3 regions of the Bradyrhizobium sp. 63_E2_N1_3 genome follow, and region 3 is predicted to be linked to each of the others. Evidence: riboswitches for the same ligand, from Rfam matches in the RefSeq annotation. Region 3 holds a riboswitch; each other region holds the start of a gene.
The links. A riboswitch is a leader RNA that binds a small molecule or an ion and turns the genes downstream of it on or off. The one in region 3 is predicted to bind cobalamin.
Positions count from the first base shown of each region.

Region 1: it holds a riboswitch for cobalamin, as region 3 does, so the genes downstream of both, AB7531_RS21010 (TonB-dependent receptor plug domain-containing protein) here and AB7531_RS30635 (DUF1636 family protein) in region 3, are expected to answer to the same signal.
Region 2: it holds a riboswitch for cobalamin, as region 3 does, so the genes downstream of both, AB7531_RS21055 (ribonucleoside-diphosphate reductase subunit alpha) here and AB7531_RS30635 (DUF1636 family protein) in region 3, are expected to answer to the same signal.

Region 1 covers NZ_CP197235.1:4,417,067-4,422,889, reverse strand. Annotated here, with positions in the region: gene AB7531_RS21015 (DUF6925 family protein) at 1-440, opposite strand, end outside; gene AB7531_RS21010 (TonB-dependent receptor plug domain-containing protein) at 458-2,344, opposite strand; cobalamin riboswitch at 2,688-2,901, opposite strand; gene AB7531_RS21005 (hypothetical protein) at 2,977-3,198, opposite strand; gene AB7531_RS21000 (hypothetical protein) at 3,326-3,583, opposite strand; gene AB7531_RS20995 (hypothetical protein) at 3,686-3,898, opposite strand; gene AB7531_RS20990 (hypothetical protein) at 4,051-4,227, opposite strand; gene AB7531_RS20985 (adenylate/guanylate cyclase domain-containing protein) at 4,354-5,823, opposite strand, start outside.
Region 2 covers NZ_CP197235.1:4,427,097-4,432,919, reverse strand. Annotated here, with positions in the region: gene AB7531_RS21060 (ribonucleotide-diphosphate reductase subunit beta) at 1-214, opposite strand, end outside; gene AB7531_RS21055 (ribonucleoside-diphosphate reductase subunit alpha) at 225-3,128, opposite strand; cobalamin riboswitch at 3,251-3,468, opposite strand; gene AB7531_RS21050 (hypothetical protein) at 3,556-3,843, opposite strand; gene AB7531_RS21045 (nuclear transport factor 2 family protein) at 3,856-4,305, opposite strand; gene AB7531_RS21040 (ribonuclease activity regulator RraA) at 4,307-5,086, opposite strand; gene AB7531_RS21035 (L-talarate/galactarate dehydratase) at 5,099-5,823, opposite strand, start outside.
Region 3 covers NZ_CP197235.1:6,393,900-6,399,722, reverse strand. Annotated here, with positions in the region: gene cbiB (adenosylcobinamide-phosphate synthase CbiB) at 1-30, shown strand, start outside; gene cobD (threonine-phosphate decarboxylase CobD) at 42-1,007, shown strand; gene AB7531_RS30645 (cobyric acid synthase) at 996-2,444, opposite strand; gene cobO (cob(I)yrinic acid a,c-diamide adenosyltransferase) at 2,468-3,103, opposite strand; cobalamin riboswitch at 3,144-3,367, shown strand; gene AB7531_RS30635 (DUF1636 family protein) at 3,464-3,838, shown strand; gene cobW (cobalamin biosynthesis protein CobW) at 3,835-4,884, shown strand; gene cobN (cobaltochelatase subunit CobN) at 4,884-5,823, shown strand, end outside.

The sequences.
Region 1 (5,823 bases), 2.0 Mb from region 3:
CTCCTGAGTGCGGCGACGGCATCGGCATCGCTGACGCGGATGCAGGCGTCGATCTGCAACGTTCCGAGACCAAGGTCGAACAGGATGCCGCTGCGATCCCTCGTCAGGAGCGCCTCGACATCCGGACCGAGCTCGGTCAACACGGTACGACCACTCATGGCGCTGGCTTCATGCGGAAGACACAGCGCGATGCGGTGGCTCCAGCTCTCCGTGGTCGGCGATTCCGATGCGATCAGGCGCAGATCCGGGTGGGAGACAACGCGTATCCCACCCTTCTGCGTCACGGCGCTGATCCCGTTGCGAGACTGCTCCATATCGAAGGCCTCACCGGGCTCGCGTGTGAACTCGGCAATGGCACCGAACGTGCCGACGCTCCAGCCGGCCTCAGCGTCGGCAAGCTGGCTTGCGATCGGGTCCATGAGCGGATCGGCCGTCGTCATGAGGCTTCTCTCTCTCACTATCTGACGTCGTAATTCGCCAGGCGAATGCCGCCATAGACGCCCAGTCCCGGCTGCAGAAAGCCGGTCGGATTTTGATAGTGCACATTGGCGAGATTATCGACCCGGCCGAACACCTTCACCTGGTCGGTGACCAGATATTCGGCTGCGACGTTGACGACAGTGTAGGCCGGAGCCAGCAGACGCAGAATGCTGAAGTCGCGGTTGCCATCGACGAAACTCCCGACGTGCAACACTGTTGCGGACAATGTGAGCGGGTCGATCGGATTCCAGATGACATTTGCGCTCCACTTCTCCTTCGGACGCCTCAGCAGCTCCAGTCCCGCCGTTGCATCCACTGCGCGGGTAAAAGTGTAGTCGGCACGAACGCGAAGCCGGTCGGTGATCGCAGCCGCGACGAAGCTCTCCGTGCCCTCCGTGATCGCCTTGCCGATATTGGTGTTGGTGCTCGTGAACGTCACGGGATCGAACGTGCTCTGGATCAGGTCGGTAATGTTGTTACGGAAGTAGGTCGACCCGAAGCGGACACGATCGCCAAACAAGGGTTGCTCGAAGCCGGCGTCGTATCCGACGCTTTCCTCGGGCCTGAGGTTGGGATTTGCAAAGAAGAAGAACGCGGGAAAGCTGACGTAAAGCTGGTTGAGCGTCGGCGCCTTGAACCCCGTGCCGTAGCTTCCCTTGAACTTCGTATCCGTGACCGGCACGATCACGGCAGACGCCAGACGAAAGGTCGGATGCTCTCCAAACCGCTCGTTGTCGTCCTGCCGGACATTGGCCGTGAAGAAGATGCGATCCCGGAACTGGGACTGCAGCTCCATATATCCGGCCTTGTTGACGTTTTGCGCCGAAACCGTCGCCGTTTGCAGTGTTTCGGTCTCATGCTCCGCGCCAATGATGACATTGTTGTTGGGCGCGAGCTGGGTCGTGGTGTGCCAATCATACTTGACGCGGTCGCCGGTCGTGATCGTGGCCATCGCGTCGCCGGGCGAGATGTTGTAGTTCCAGTGATTGGTGTAGTTGACGCCGAAATAGCTTTTCATCCGGTCGTCGAGAGCGGACCAGACCGCCTCCCCGCGCGTGAAGAGCTGGTGCACCGTCTGCGTGCTTTGCGCGGCCGCGGGAAAGCTCGCGGATGTGACGGGATCGAAGGTGTCTCCGGTAAAGCGCAGGGTGGCGTCGGTGTACCGCGCCACGCCGTTGAGCGTGAGGTTTTCGCTCAATTCGGCGCCAAGCTTCGTCGAATAGGTCATGTTGTCGTAATAGTTGCCGATCGCCTTCTGCCCCGGCGGCAGCAATTCGACCGGTGTCACCGGCACGTCGTTCGCGTGGAAATGCGCGACGTTGAAGGCATAGTTGAAGTGGTCCTGTGAGCCGCTCAGACCTGCAGTTTGATTGAACGTTCCGAACGAGCCTCCCTCGACCGAGCCGGTGGCGCGGGCGGGACCGTCGCCCTTCTTCGTCACGATGGAGATCACGCCACCCAGCGCGTCTGCGCCGTAGAGACCGCCCTGCGGACCGCGCAGGACTTCGATCTGCTGAATGTCGGAGGTGAGCAACTGGCCGAAATCAAACGAACGGTTCGGGTTGCCGGGATCGCTGACATCGATGCCGTCGATCAGGACCTTGGTGTGGTTGGAATTCGTTCCGCGCATGAAGATCGACGTCTGTCCGCCCGGACCGCCGGTCTGCACGAGGTTCAGGCCAGGAACCGCGCTCAGCGCATCGGATGCGGTCCGGCGCTGATCGCGCTCTATGTCTCTGGCGGTCAGAACCGTCACCGAGCTCGCAACCAGATTGGTCGGAGTGACAACGCCCGTCGGACTGACGACGACCGTCGGAAACAGGTTGGCCGCGGATACCCCGGCAACCGGAGACGACGCCGGCACCAGCTCGGGCTTCGGCAGCCGAGCGACGCGCCGCTGCTCGGGCTGGTCGGGCGGCCGCGCGGCTCGCGGCTTGGCCGCACGCTCGGTCCGGCGCGACCTCGACCGGCGGCAGCAGATCGGGCGATGCCGACTGCTGGGCCCGGGCGATGGACAGATCGAGCGAATACAGGGAAACGAACGCGACAACGCCGGCGCGGAAGCGCCTGGCGGCAAAGACAATACGGGACACTCTTGTAACCTCGGTATGACGTCAGTGGCACGTCACAGCGAACGAGGTTTCACGGCGGAGCGTTCGATTGCTCCGGTGAAGCTAATGTCTGTACTCCCCGACCGACATCTTCGCGTGTGACCACGGCTGACGGCAGGTCTCCTGGCTCGCGGGTCGTTACCTTACGTCGCCTTCCCAGGACCGAGATTCCCAGTGGCATATGACGAAAGATTCACCGCTTACAGTTGCGGGGGCAGCCGTGGCGTTGAGAATATCCCGGTATCGGGAAAACCTCGCACCACGTTCCCTTTTGATCTCCGTGAGGAGAACCGTCACCGGCCAATCTACGGGGCGGGCAAGCGAAGAGTCAATCGGCCGGTTGCATCACGGTCAGAGCGCCGCACCGGAGATTGAGCCGGCGCAATCAGGCCGGCTCCCGCTCCGAACGCGTCCTGATCATCGCCCGCTCGCCGGCATCGACGAGCTGGCCGATGCCGGTGCGGCCTGTGAGCGCGCAGCGGATGATGTTCTCGGCAACGGACCTGCGAAAGCAATGGTCCTCGCCGACCGGGCGATTGCGGCAGACCCGATCCAGCGCCAGCTTCATGTTGATCCGGGTGCGGGTGTCGAAATGCTCGCTGATCATTCGCAGGGCCTCGATGCGTTGATGTCGGAGCGGAAACGCGTCGGCGTAGGCCGGGTTCCAAAACGGACCGCGCAAGGCGTTGCGCAGAACCGACTACGCCCGATCTCTTGGTCCTGTGACGGGCGGGCTACGCCCGACCTCTTGGCCGCTGGGCCTGAGCCCAGGCCGCGGTGACGTCGCGCAGCGGAGCGTCGATGCGCCGGATCGGGGTCAGCTCACCGGAGGCCGAGCTGATGGCGGTCTCCTCGCGGCGACAGCGCGGGCATACGAAGCGGACCTCGTGCGGCGACGAAGACCAGCTCGAACGTTTGACGTTGGCCGCCATCGGCCATGCATCGCAATGCGAGCACGACACCAGGAACCGACCGGGATCGAGCATACCCATTCCATAGGACTCCGCGTCCTGCCTGCCGCTTCAATGACTAACCCATGTGAATCGTTCCGGTGCCCGAGCACCCTCGGCGCTAGCTCCAGCCAGCGCCGCCGCTCAGTGGGCACCCTTGAGGGTGCATGACGTGGTGCAGGTGACGGTGTTGCCGTGGTCGCACGCCTTGCAGGCGGCAACGCACTGGTTCATGTCGCGGGGATTGTAGGAGCTGTAGTTCCGCATCGCACAGACCGGGGTCGAGCCGGTGATGTCCTGCTCCTGGTTGCAGGCGGCCGTCATGAGCGCGAAGATGAGGACTGCGAGAAGGCGCATGGGATTGCCCTGGTGAGGAGCGGCAAAGCGACGTCAGCGAGATGCGCTGCACCGCAACGGACCTCGGCATTCCCAATGCGAGCAATCATGATCGCGACGCTCGCATCCTCAAAGGATGCGCGCCAAACATTAAGAACGGATTGCAGGCGGCGTCAGGCCGCGGCCTTGGTCGCGATCGCCTTCCGCATATCCACCGCCAGCTGACGATACTGCTCCGAGAGTCTCAGATAGAACTCGCGCTTGGTGCTGTCGGTGGCGAGCTTGGCAATCAGCTCGCATTCGGCGGTGAGCGTCTCGAACCGTTCCAGCCTGTCATGAAGTTCTGTCATCGGCGTGTCCCCATCAAACGCCACAAGGGACGTCAAACCTAAGCCTGAGAAATAGGTCACGGCGAACATCGTTATCGAGTAGAAACGTTTTTTCCAGCAAGGGCGGTGCAAGCCCAGCAAGAACGGCTATTTCTGCTCCAGCCGCCAGGCACCATCCCAAGCTGCGTCCGGCGGATTGGCCTCGAACTGCGCGATGCGGCCGAGCAGCGTGCGCGAGGGACCGTCGCCGGGCACGGCTTCGAGCGCTGCATTGAACGCGGCGCGAGCCTCGTCGAAGCGCTGCGCGCGGTAGGCGGCGAGGCCTTCGGCGTAGCGCGCGCGCAGGCTCTCCTGCGGGACGCTGAGCCCGTGCGCCTTGCTCATCACCTCGAAAATGGCCTGCGATGCGCTTTGGCCGGCCACCGCCAGACGATCGATCTCGCGCAGCTCGAGGTTCGAGCCGATCGCGTCCGCCGTGGCCTGCGCGATCAGGATCCGCGTGCCGTAGATCTTGTTGACCAGTTCGAGCCGCGAAGCGAGGTTCACGGCATCGCCCATCACGGTGAAGCTCATCATCAGCTCGGAGCCGATGCTGCCGGTCAGGACCTCGCCGGTGGCAATCCCGATGCGCAGATCGCAAGGGCCTGGCATGGCGCGGATACCAAGCAGGTCAGGCAATTGCTTCTGCAACGCCGGCACCTCATCGGCCATGTCGATGGCGGCGTAGCAGGCGAACAGCGCCGGCTCGTCCTCCTCAATGAAGGGAGGGCCCCAATAGGCCATGATGGCATCGCCGATATATTTATCGATAACGCCGCGATGGCTCCGGATCGGCGCGGACATCACCGTGAAATAGTGGTTCATGACCTTGACGAGTCCGCGCGGGGTCATGCCCTCGCTCATCGAGGTGAAGCCGCTCATGTCGGAGAACATGATGGTCATCACCCGGCGCTGGCCGTCGATGGCGACCTCCGGGCGGTCGATCAGCCCCTGCGCCACCTTGGGATCGATATAGCGGCCAAAGGTCTCACGGATCCGCTCGTTGTGCCGCAGCTGCTCGATCATGCGATTGAAGGCGGCGGCGAGTTCGCCGATCTCGTCCTGGGTCGAGACCGTGATGGTCTTGTCGAAGCGGCCCGCCTCGACCTCGCGGGTGCCGGCGAGCAACAGCCGCACCGGTCGCGTGATGCCACTGGAGACGAGGAGCGCGAAAGCAAATCCGACCACCGCCGCGAGGATGGTGACGATGCCCGAAATGATCATCGCCTGGCGCTGGCGACCGATCACTGTCGCCGTACTGGCGAAGACCTGCTTCAGCATGTCGGCGCGGATCGCGTCGATCTTCTGGTTGAACTGGTCGCGTATGGTGTCGAGATGCTCCAGGGTCCCGCGCGCCTCCGTCATCTGCTTGCCTTCGACCTGCTTGAGGAGTTTTGCGTGGTCCTCATTCATGTCGTGACGCAGCTCGGTGAGAGCGGTTTCGATGCGGGTCTCGATCCGCGCCAGCCCGGCATTGTCGGAAGGCGTCCTCTTGTCGTCGATGATCGCGTTGATGTGCGTGCGCGCGGCCTCGCCTTCCTCGTCGATCTTCCGATCGGCCTCCTCGAATTCGCGCAG
Region 2 (5,823 bases), 2.0 Mb from region 3:
TGTACTTCAGCGGAAGCAGCTGGTTGACGTCGGCGCGGCAGTTGATCATCCGCTTCTCGTCGACGGAGACGCGGCCGCCGGCGCGGTCGATCGCACCTAGGCCGGTCGGGTCGGCCGGCTCGAGCTTGAGCTGGGTCTGCGGACGCAGTGCGGTGGCGAGACTTGAGACGGCAGGAGCGGCCGCTGTGGTTTCGGTATCGGACCAGTCGAGCATCGTCATCTCCTCACTGGCACGCTTCGCATTCGGGATCGTCGATCCGGCAGGCCTTGATGCCGTCGAGGTCCGGCGTTGCTGCGGTCGGCATCATGATCGGCGCGTGCGACACTGCCACTGACGCGGACACCGCATTGAGCTTTCCGTCAGTGCCCTTCAGCGTCGATTTCTCGACATGCGTGGCGCTGCGGGAGCGCAGGTAATAGGTCGTCTTCAACCCGCGTCGCCAGGCCAGCCGGTAGAGCGCATCGAGCTTCTTGCCGGAGGGATTGGCGATGTAGAGGTTGAGCGACTGCGACTGGTCGATCCATTTCTGCCGGCGCGCGGCCGCCTCGATCAGCCAGGCGCTGTCGATCTCGAAGGCGGTGGCGTAGAGCGCCTTCAGATCGTCAGGAACGCGGTCGATCTGGCCGACGCTGCCGTCGAAATATTTGAGGTCGGAGACCATGACCTCGTCCCAAAGCCCCCTCGCCTTGAGGTCGCGGACCAGGAACTCGTTCACGACCGTGAAGTCCCCGGACATGTTCGATTTCACGAACAGGTTCTGATAGTTCGGCTCGATCGACTGCGAGACGCCGCAGATGTTGGAGATCGTCGCCGTTGGCGCGATCGCCATGACGTTCGAGTTGCGCATGCCGCTGGACGTGACCTTCTTGCGGAGGCCGTCCCAGTCGAGCGTTGCGGAGCGATCGACGTCGAGACCACCGCGCGCGTCGGCGAGAAGCTGGATGGAGTCGAGCGGCAAGACGCCCTTCGACCACAGCGAGCCCTCGAAGCTCGGATAGCGTCCGCGCTCCGCGGCGAGATCGGACGACGCTTCGATCGCGTGGAACGAGATTGCCTCCATGCTGGTGTCGGCAAACGCCACGGCCGCGTCGGACGCGGTCGGAATGCGCTGGACCTGAAGCGCTTCCTGAAAGCCCATCAGGCCGAGCCCGACGGGACGATGACGCATGTTGGAGCGGCGCGCTTCGGGGATCGTGTAGAAATTGATGTCGATGACGTTGTCGAGCATCCGGACGGCGGTGGTCACCGTCCGCTTCAGCTTGGCCTGGTCGACACCATCAGGCCCGACATGGTTGAGCATGTTGACGGAGCCGAGATTGCAGACCGCGACCTCGTCGCCCGAGGTGTTCAGCGTGATCTCGGTGCAGAGGTTCGAGGAATGGATCACGCCCGCGTGGCGTTGCGGCGAACGCAGATTGCAGGGGTCCTTGAAGGTGATCCAGGGATGACCGGTCTCAAACAGCATGGTCAACATGCGACGCCAGAGGTCGCTCGCGCGCACGGTCTTGAAGACGCGCATGCCGCCGGCCTTCGCCCTGGCCTCATAGGCCTCGTAAGCCGTCTTGAACGCCTCGCCATAGAGATCGTGCAAATCGGGCGTCTCGTCAGGCGAGAACAGCGTCCATTCGCCATCGGCATCGACGCGCTGCATGAACAGGTCCGGCACCCAATTGGCGGTGTTCATGTCGTGGGTGCGGCGGCGGTCGTCACCGGTGTTCTTGCGCAGGTCGAGGAATTCCTCGATATCGACGTGCCATGTCTCCAGATAGGCGCAGACGGCGCCCTTGCGCTTACCGCCCTGGTTGACGGCAATCGCGGTGTCGTTGGCGACCTTCAGGAATGGGATGATGCCCTGGCTTTCGCCGTTGGTGCCCTTGATGTGGGCGCCGAGGCCACGAACCGGGGTCCAGTCGTTGCCGAGACCGCCGGAATATTTTGCGAGCAGCGCATTGTCCTTGATTGACTTGAAGATGCCGTCGAGGTCGTCCGACACTGTGGTCAGGAAGCAGGACGACAATTGCGGACGCAGCGTACCCGAATTGAACAGCGTCGGCGTCGAGGCCATGAAGTCGAACGATGACAGCAGATCGTAGAACTCGATCGCCTTGGCCTCGCGATCGATTTCGCGCACCGCCAAGCCCATCGCGACACGCATGAAGAAGGCCTGCGGCAATTCGATCCGCTTGCCTCGGACGTGCAGGAAGTAGCGGTCGTAGAGCGTCTGAAGACCGAGGAACTGGAAGTTCAGGTCGCGTTCCGGCTTCAACGCGGCCGCGATCCGGCCAAGGTCGAAGCGGGCGAGTTCAGGATCGAGCAGTTCGGCGGCGATGCCGGTCTTCAGATAGGCCGGGAAGTATTCGACGTAGCGCATCGTCATGTCGGCCTGCGAGGCGGACGTCGGCACGCCATGGACGTAGGACAGCACCTCGCCGCGGAGCTTGTCCAGCAGCAGGCGCGCACTGACATAAGCATAATTCGGCTCCTGCTCGACCAGCGTGCGTGCGGCCATGATCGAGGCCAGCGCCAGTTCGTCCTGGCTGATGCCGTCGTAGAGATTGCGGGTGGTCTCGGTGAGCACGGGTGCCGCGGAGACGCCGTCGAGACCGGCGCAGGCTTCGCCGATAATCAGCGCAAGCCGCTTGGTGTCGAGACCAACGCGCGAACCGTCGGCGAGCGTGACATGAAGGACCGGCGCGACAGCGGGCGTCGCTTCCGCGGCCGCCTCCTCGGCGCGCTGGCGCGACCGCTCCTCGCGGTACAGCACATAGGCGCGTGCGACCTTGTGGTGCTCGCTCCGCATCAAGGCGAGCTCGACCTGGTCCTGCACGTCCTCGATATGGAAGGTGCGTCCCTCGCCTGCCCGCCGCATCAGCGCAGCGACGACTTCGGCCGTGAGCTGCTCCACGCTCTCATGGACGCGACGCGAGGCGACCGCGCTGGTGCCTTCGACCGCAAGGAAAGCCTTGGTCATGGCGACCGCGATCTTGGCGGAATCGAACGGCGAGACCTTGCCGTTGCGACGGATGATCTGCATAGCCGGCTCGCTCGAAGCAGGCGCAAGCGATTGTGGACGCAAATGAACGATGGGTGCGGAGGCGGTGTCCGCGTCGTGCAGGTTCAGTGACATCAATGGGCCCCGTGATGCGCGCGTTGTGTTTGAACGGGGCTGTAAGGAAGGACGCTGCAGAAACGCCGGCAGCAGAGTTGCCGGGCGGTGCATGCAAGCGACCGCCGGACACCCCGCCCGTGGACGTTCAGATTGTCGCGGCAGGTCTCCTGGCTCGCAGGTCGTCGCCCACTTCCCGTCTTCCCGGCGCGAAAGGCGCCAGTGACGATTGTTCGGAAGCAGCTCGCTGCTGACAGTTGCGGGGGCAGCGCCGGAATTCCGCGCTCTCGCGCGGTTCACCGGCTTCCCTCTTAGCCACTAAATCTTGCGATCCAGCGGAACCGTGACGCCCACATGTGGTGACATATGCAGCCGGGTGTCAACGATTCGTTGCGGGTCATGAGCCCTGTGCCCTGTGGAATGCGGGAATTCGCACTTGGATCGCGCCTCAGCTTGGCGCGCTATGAGGTCCGCATCCCGACTGCAAGATCACACAGTCCGGCGCGACGCTGCCGCTGCATGTCGCCTCGCAGCCGCTCACCAGCGACGCCACTCTCGCTTCCAGCACACGCAGCTCCGCAATTTTCGCCCTGATCGCACCGAGGTGCTTCGCCGCAAAGGTCCTCGTTTCGCTGCACGGCGCGCATCGCTGGCCGGCGAGCCAGACCGCGCTGGTCAGCCCGGTGCGCGTCACGATGACGGCGGTGAAGGCGCCCACGCCGCCCAGGAACGGCATGGACGCCCGATGCTATTCGGACGAAAGGTGATAGCCGCGATCGCGATAGTCGAAATCGACGAGCTCGCAGATCCGGGCCGATGGATCGGCGGGCGCCGCATAATAAGCCCTGATCTCCTTGATGCGACCGCTCGCCCCTTCGAACGCGTACCATTCGTCGCCGCGAAGCGCCGTGCCCTGCTTGCGCTTCCAGTGCGTCCATTCGATCACGGCTTCCGGCGACGTCGACGAGCAAAGAATCTTTTCGATCGTCCATTGCGACCCGAGATTCTCGACGCACCAGATCCATTTGCGCGCGATGGTATCGGCGCCACGCCATGGAATGTCCGGCAAGCCGGACGGGAAGTAGTGAACCGCGTCCGCCGTGAAGCAGGCCATCAAGGCATCGTAGTCGGCGGCGTTGCAGGCGTCGAAATAGCGACGGATCGTCGCCTCCATGGCGGCGGGCGATGTCTTGCTCATGTCAGGCTCCCGCCCGGATCGTCGTGGCCCTCGCCGGATCCGCACCGGCCTTTTTCCAAGCCTCAAAGTCGGCGCGCACGGCGGGTGTGGGCGGATAGACGCCGTAGAGCGGCTCGCCGGCACTGATACGATACGACAGGTACTTCTCGAGCTGGTCCCGCCTCTCGCAGAGGTCGGCCATTTCGGCGGCCAAATGCCGTGGCACGACCGTGATGCCGTCACCGTCACCGACGATGATGTCGCCCGGGTAGACCGCCACGTCGGCGCAGGCGATCGGGATATTCAGGTCCGCGACGCGATGATAGGACAACCGCGTCGATGCGGTGACCTGCCGCGCATAGGCCGGGAAATCGAGCCGCGCCAGCTCCTGGCCGTCACGAAACGCGCCATCGGTGACGATCGCGGCTGCGCCGCGCACCTTCATCCGCGTCGGCAGCATGGCGCCCGCCGATGCTGCGCGTGGATCGTTGCGGCTGTCGATCACCAGGACATGGCCGGGCGGAATGTTCTCGACCGCTTCCCATTGCAGATTGTCCGCGTTCGGATACGGCGTGAGTGTCTCTATGGTATCGAGATCCTCTCGCGCCGGGATCATCCGCATGGTGAAAGCTTCACCGGCGAAGCGGACCGCGTCCTTGTTCATCGGCACCAGCCCGACCAGAAAGCACTGGCGCAGGCCTTTCTTGAACAGCTCGGTGGTCAGCGAACCCGAGGAGACATCCTTCAGCCGGCGGATGACAGACGGATCCAGGGGACTAAGCTTCGTCTTTGGTTCGTACATGGCCATCCTCCCTCAGCGGCGCTTTCCGACCTCGTGGACGTCACGGGCCCAGGCGCGCGCCTGCTCCGACAGGCTGAAGCCGAGGCCCGGCCGGTTCGGCACGATCATGCGGCCGTTCACGACCTCGAGCTTTTCGTTGAACATCGCCTCCGACCACTCGAAATGCTCGACCCAGGGCTCCCGGGCATAGGCCGCGGTCAGGTGCAGATGGATCTCCATGCAATAGTGCGGCGCGAGCTGGAGCTTCTTGTGGTCGGCGAGCGCGAGGATCTTGAGGAACGGCGTGATGCCGCCGACGCGCGGCGCATCCGGCTGGATGAAATCGACCGAATTGTTGCGGATCAGCTCGTAATGCTCGTCGATGCTGGTCAACATCTCGCCGGTCGCAATCGGGGTCGCAAGCTCGGCTGCCAGCGCCGCATGACCTTCGTAGTCGTAGGCGTCGAGCGGCTCCTCGATCCAGGTCAGGTTAAATTGCTCGGCGATGCGGCCGAAGCGCAGAGCCGTGGTGCGGTCCCATTGCTGGTTGGCGTCGATCGCCAGCGGAACGTCGCCGATGTGGTTGCGAACCGCCTCGATGCGCTTGAGGTCGACCATCGGGTCGGGCTGGCCGACCTTCAGCTTGATGGCGCCGATGCCCCTGTCGAGCGCCATGCTGACGCGCTCCTTCACCTCCTCGATCGGCATCGAAAGGTATCCGCCGGAGGTGTTGTAGCAGCGCACGGAGTCACGATGGG
Region 3 (5,823 bases):
GGCATCCTTGCGATCCTGGCCTTCGCGTGAAAGAACGGGGCATGCGCGAGCACGGTGGAAATCTCGATCTGGCCCAGCAGCGATTTGGCGGGCGCGCGGAGGACTGGATCGATCTGTCGACCGGGATCAACCGCCTGCCTTATCCCGTGGGCGAGGTGAGCGCGCGCGCGTGGAACGCGCTGCCGTCGCGGGCCGAGATCGAGAGCCTGCATCAGGCCGCGCAGCACGCTTACGGCACAAGCGCGCCGCTCGTCGCGATGGGTGGTGCGCAGGCCGCCATTCAATTGCTGCCGCAACTGGCGCCAGCCGGCCGCGCGCGCATCCTTGCGCCGACCTACAATGAATATGCCGGGGTCTTGTCGATTGCGGGTTGGGATGTCCAGGAGGTCGGCGAGCTCGACGCGCTGGCGGGCGCGGATCTCGCCGTCGTCGTCAATCCCAACAATCCCGATGGCCGGCGTTTTGCGCCAAAGGATTTGCTGGCGCTGCTGCCGCGCGTCGGCCGTCTCGTCATCGACGAGAGTTTTGCCGATGCTGCCCCGCAGCTGTCGCTCGCATCCGAGGCGGATCGGCCTGGACTGCTGGTCCTGCGCTCCTTCGGCAAATTCTATGGTCTTGCCGGCCTGAGGCTTGGGTTTGCGCTCGGCAATGCGGCCGACATCGCCAAGCTCGCGGCGGCGTCAGGTCCGTGGCCGGTGTCGGGAGCGGCGATCGCGATCGGCTGCCGCGCCTTGCGTGACGACGCCTGGGCCGAGGCGACGTCAGCGCGGCTCGCACGCGACTGTGCCCGCCTCGACGACATCGTGCAGTCGCAAGGCTGGCGGCTCGTCGGTGGTGCGCCGCTGTTTCGTCTCTACGAGACGCCTGATGCGCTTGCTGCGCAGGAGAAACTGGCGCGTAGCCAAATCTGGTCGCGCGTATTCGCGAAAGAGCCGGCATGGCTGCGCCTCGGGCTTCCCGGCAGCGAAGCCGAATGGACGCGCCTTGCCGAGGCGCTAGCGCGCTAGCGCGAGCAGGCCGCCGACGTCGAGATGCTGTTCGATGTGATCGGCGAGGGCATCGAGCGCGCTCTCAACCCTGCTGTGATAAGGCTCGTCGCCTGCCGGAATGTCGAGCTTTGCGAGATACGCCTTGCGGAAATCGTCCGACGTGAACAGGCCGTGCAAATAGCTGCCCTGCACGCGGCCATCGCGCGAGATCGCGCCCTCCGGCTCCCCATTCAGTTTCGCAAACGGGCGCGCGCGATCCGGTCCGTCGGTGCGGCCGATGTGGATTTCGTAGGCGTCGATCGGCTGGTCCGTGGCGGCATGCACGGCCGCGACGCGCGTCAGCGTCTTCTGCGGGCTCATCATTGTGGCGACGTCCAGAAGTCCGAGACCCGGCGTATCGCCTGCGGGACCTTCGATGCCGTCAGGGTCGGCGACGCTGCGCCCGAGCATCTGATAGCCGCCGCAGAGGCCAAGCACATGGCCGCCGCGGCGATGATGCGCCAGGAGATCGATGTCCCAGCCCTGCGCGCGCAGGAAGGCGAGATCGCCGCGGGTGGATTTCGAGCCGGGGATGATGACGAGGCGGACGTCGCCGGGGATGGCTTCGCCCGGCCGCACCATCACGAGATCGACGCCAGGTTCGAGTTTCAGCGGATCAAGATCATCGAAATTGGCGATCCGCGACAGCGCGAGGCAGGCGATCTTGCACTGGCCTGGCTTGCGCGCGTCGCTCAGCCCCAGCGCATCCTCGGCCGGCAGCTCGCCGGCGCGCGCGAACCAGGGCAGTACGCCGAGGCCGCGCCACGCGGTCTTCTGCTCGATCAGCTTGTAGCCGTCGTCGAACAGCGAGGGGTCGCCGCGGAACTTGTTGATGACGAAACCCTCGATCATCGCGGCATCGTCGGGGTCGATCACCGTCTTGATGCCGACGAGCTGGGCGATGACGCCGCCGCGGTCGATGTCGCCGACCAGCACGACGGGCACGTCGGCCTTGCGCGCAAAGCCCATATTGGCGATGTCGGCCTTGCGCAGGTTGACCTCGGCCGGGCTGCCGGCGCCTTCGACCAGGACCAGATCGGCGCGCGCTTTCAGCCTCTCGAAACTTTCCAGCACCGCGCCCATCAGCGACGGTTTCATCGCCGCATATTCGCGCGCCCGCGCGGCCGCGATGCGCTTTCCCTGCACGATCACCTGCGCGCCGACGTCGGTCTCGGGCTTGAGCAGCACCGGATTCATGTCGGTGTGCGGCTCGACACCGGCGGCGAGCGCCTGCAGAGCCTGCGCGCGGCCGATCTCGCCGCCGTCGACGGTCACGGCCGCGTTGTTCGACATGTTCTGCGGCTTGAAGGGCAGCACGCGCAGGCCGCGCCGCGTGAAGGCGCGGGCGAGGCCGGCGACGATGAGCGACTTGCCCACGTCCGAGCCGGCCCCCTGGATCATCAATGCGCGCGCCATGGTGTTTTCAGAATCTGGCGTCGTCAGAACTCGACGCCGGCTTGCGCCTTGATGCCGGAGCGGAAGGGGTGCTTGACCAGCGTCATCTCGGTGACGAGATCGGCGATCTCGATCAGCTCGTCCTTGGCATTGCGCCCGGTGAGCACGACATGCGTCATCGGCGGCTTGTGCGTTTTCAGGAAGTCGACGACCTCGGCGATGTCGAGATAGTCGTAGCGCAGCGCGATGTTGATCTCGTCGAGCACGACCATGCGCAGATTGGAATCTGATATCAGCTCCTTGGCCTTCGCCCAGCCGGCCTGCGCCGCGGCGATGTCGCGGGCGCGGTCCTGCGTCTCCCAGGTGAAACCTTCGCCCATCGCATGGAACTGGCAGAGCTCGCCGAAATGGCCGGTGAGCAGGCGCCGCTCGCCGGTGTCCCAGGCGCCCTTGATGAACTGCACGACCGCGCAGGGGAAGCCATGGGCGACACAGCGGACGATCATGCCGAAAGCGGAGGAGGACTTGCCCTTGCCGGCGCCGGTGTGGACGATGATGAGGCCCTTCTCGCCGCTCTTGGTCGCCATGATCTTGTCGCGGGCGACCTTGATTTTCGCCATTTTCGCGGCGTGGCGGGCGTCGGTTTCCTCGGCCGTTTGGGTATCCGGTTCAGGCGTCATCTGACAGGGTCCTTCGGCTTGACAAGAGGCGGCCGGGGGCAAATGGTGGCCCGGCGTTGGTTCCTGTCCTATGACAGGCGAAGAGGGAATGCGATAGGGTCCGAATCGACAAGATTCGGCTCCAAACTGCAGCCGCCCCCGCGACCGTGACCGGAGAGATGCCCGAGGCCACTGATCCCCCGCAGGGGATCGGGAAGGCGGGGATCGAAGGGCCAAAAGCCCTGCTCCGCAAGCCGGGAGACCTGCCAGCGCGGACGAGTTTTGGACCGGCGGACGGGGTGTTCCGCGACGGGGAAACGGACCTTCGGGGGAATGGTCCGTGTGCCTCTTCGCCTCCCGCTGTTTATCCTGGAAGAGGCGATGACCGTCACACTTCACGTCTGTATTACCTGCCGTGCCGGCCAGACGCTCGACGAGGGTGAGACGACGCCCGGCAAGCGCCTGCATGGTGCGATCCTCGACGCCGGCGTGCCTGAGGGCGTCAATGTGGTTCCCGTTGAATGCCTGTCGGCATGCAGCCAGGGTTGCTCGGTTGCGCTCAGCGCGCCCGGCCGCTGGTCCTATGTCTATGGCCGTCTGTCAGAGGCCCATGCGAGCGACGTGGTCGCGGGTGCTGCGGCCTATGCCGCCGCGCCCGATGGCCTCGTGCCCTGGCGCAGCCGTCCCGAAATCTTCCGCAAGCAGTCGCTTGCCCGCATTCCCCCCATTGCCGTGTTGCCGGAGGCCGCCGAATGAACTCGCTCGCAAAAGTCCCTGTGACGGTGGTCACCGGTTTTCTCGGCTCAGGCAAGACGACGCTGATCCAGCATCTGCTCGCAAACCCTGACGGCAAGAAGCTCGCGGTGCTCGTCAACGAGTTCGGCAGCGAGGGCGTCGACGGCGAGATCCTGAAATCCTGCGCCGATGCCAACTGCCCGGAGGAGAACATCGTCGAGCTCGCCAATGGCTGCATCTGCTGCACCGTTGCGGACGATTTCATTCCGACCATGGAAAAGCTCTTGGCGCGGCCGGTGCGGCCCGATCACATCCTGATCGAGACCTCGGGCCTGGCGCTGCCGAAGCCGCTGTTGAAGGCGTTCGACTGGCCGGAGATCCGCTCGCGGATCACGGTCGACGGCGTGATTGCGCTCGCCGATGCCGAGGCTGTCGCCGCCGGCCGTTTTGCGCCGGACCCGGCTGCGGTGGAAGCGCAGCGCGCGGCGGATGGAAATCTCGATCACGAGACGCCGCTGTCGGAAGTGTTCGAGGACCAGATCGCCTGCGCCGACATCGTGCTGCTGACCAAGGCTGATCTTGCGGGGCCCGCAGGGATCGAAGCCGCCAAAGCCGCCATCACCGCGGAGATGCCGCGCCGCGTGCCGATGCTATCCGTCACCGATGGCGCGATCGATGCGCGTGTCATCCTTGGCCTCGGCGCTGCCGCAGAGAACGATCTCGCCGCGCGCCCCTCGCATCACGACGGCGAGGAGGATCACGAGCACGACGATTTCGCCTCCGTCGTGATCGATCTTCCGGAGGTTACCGACATCGAAGCATTGGTCGCATCGGTGCAGCGTCTTTCGCGCGAGCAGAACGTGCTGCGCGTCAAGGGCTATATCGCGGTCGCGGGCAAGCCGATGCGCCTGTTGCTGCAAGCGGTCGGCGAGCGCGTGCGCCACCAGTTCGACAAGCCCTGGGGCGCAGCTCTCAGGCAGTCGAAGCTCGTCGTGATCGGCGAGCACGGCGATATCGACGAGGCCGCGATCAAGGTCGGACTTGGGCTTTCAGGATCTGGTATCTGATGCACGTCGTCTTCCGCGAGAGCCGCGGTCTCGAGGAGACTGCGACGCCAAGGGACATCGGCCAGGACCCGGCCGATCTCGTGGTGCTCTCGTACTCGGATTCCGACCTTGCCGCGTTCGCGGCCGGCTGGCGGCGCGGCCGCAACAGCCTGCCGTCGCTGCGGCTCGCCAATCTCGCGGAGCTGCGTCATCCGTTGTCGGTCGACACCTATGTCGAGCGCACGCTGTCGCAGGCACGCGGCATCCTGGTGCGCCTGATCGGCGGTGAATCCTATTGGCCGTACGGGCTCGCGGCCCTGCAGCAGCTGGCGAAGGACCGCAATATCGTGCTGGCCGTGCTGCCGGCCGACGGCCGCGACGACACGCGGCTCGATGCCTACTCGACCCTGCCGGTTTCGACGCTGCGCCGGCTCAAGGTGCTCTGTGACACCGGCGGTCCTGTTGCAGCGCAGGCCGCGATCGCGCAGCTCGCGTTGGCCTCGGGCCTTTACGCAGGCCCGGTCGTCGGCGAGATGAACCTGCCTGAGATGGGCTTTTACGATCCCGCGCGTGGCGTCATTGCTGCGCCGATGGCAGGCGAGGGAAAGCCGCTCGCGTTCGTGACCTTCTATCGCTCCTATCTCACCGCCGCGGATACCGGGCCGGTCGACGCCCTGATCGCGGCGCTGCGCGAGCGCGGCTTTGACGCGTACGGCGCGTTCGTCACCTCGCTGAAGGCTCCGGGCGTTGCGGACTGGCTGCGGACCTATTTCGCGACGAATCCTCCGGCCGCGATCGTCAACGCGACGGCGTTCTCGGCGATGGGCGACGACGGCACGACACCGTTCGATGCTGCATCATGTCCCGTCTTCCAGGTCGCGCTCTCATCGGCACGGCGCGAAGACTGGGCGGAGTCGCTGCGCGGCCTGTCGCCCGGCGATCTCGCGATGCATGTGGTGC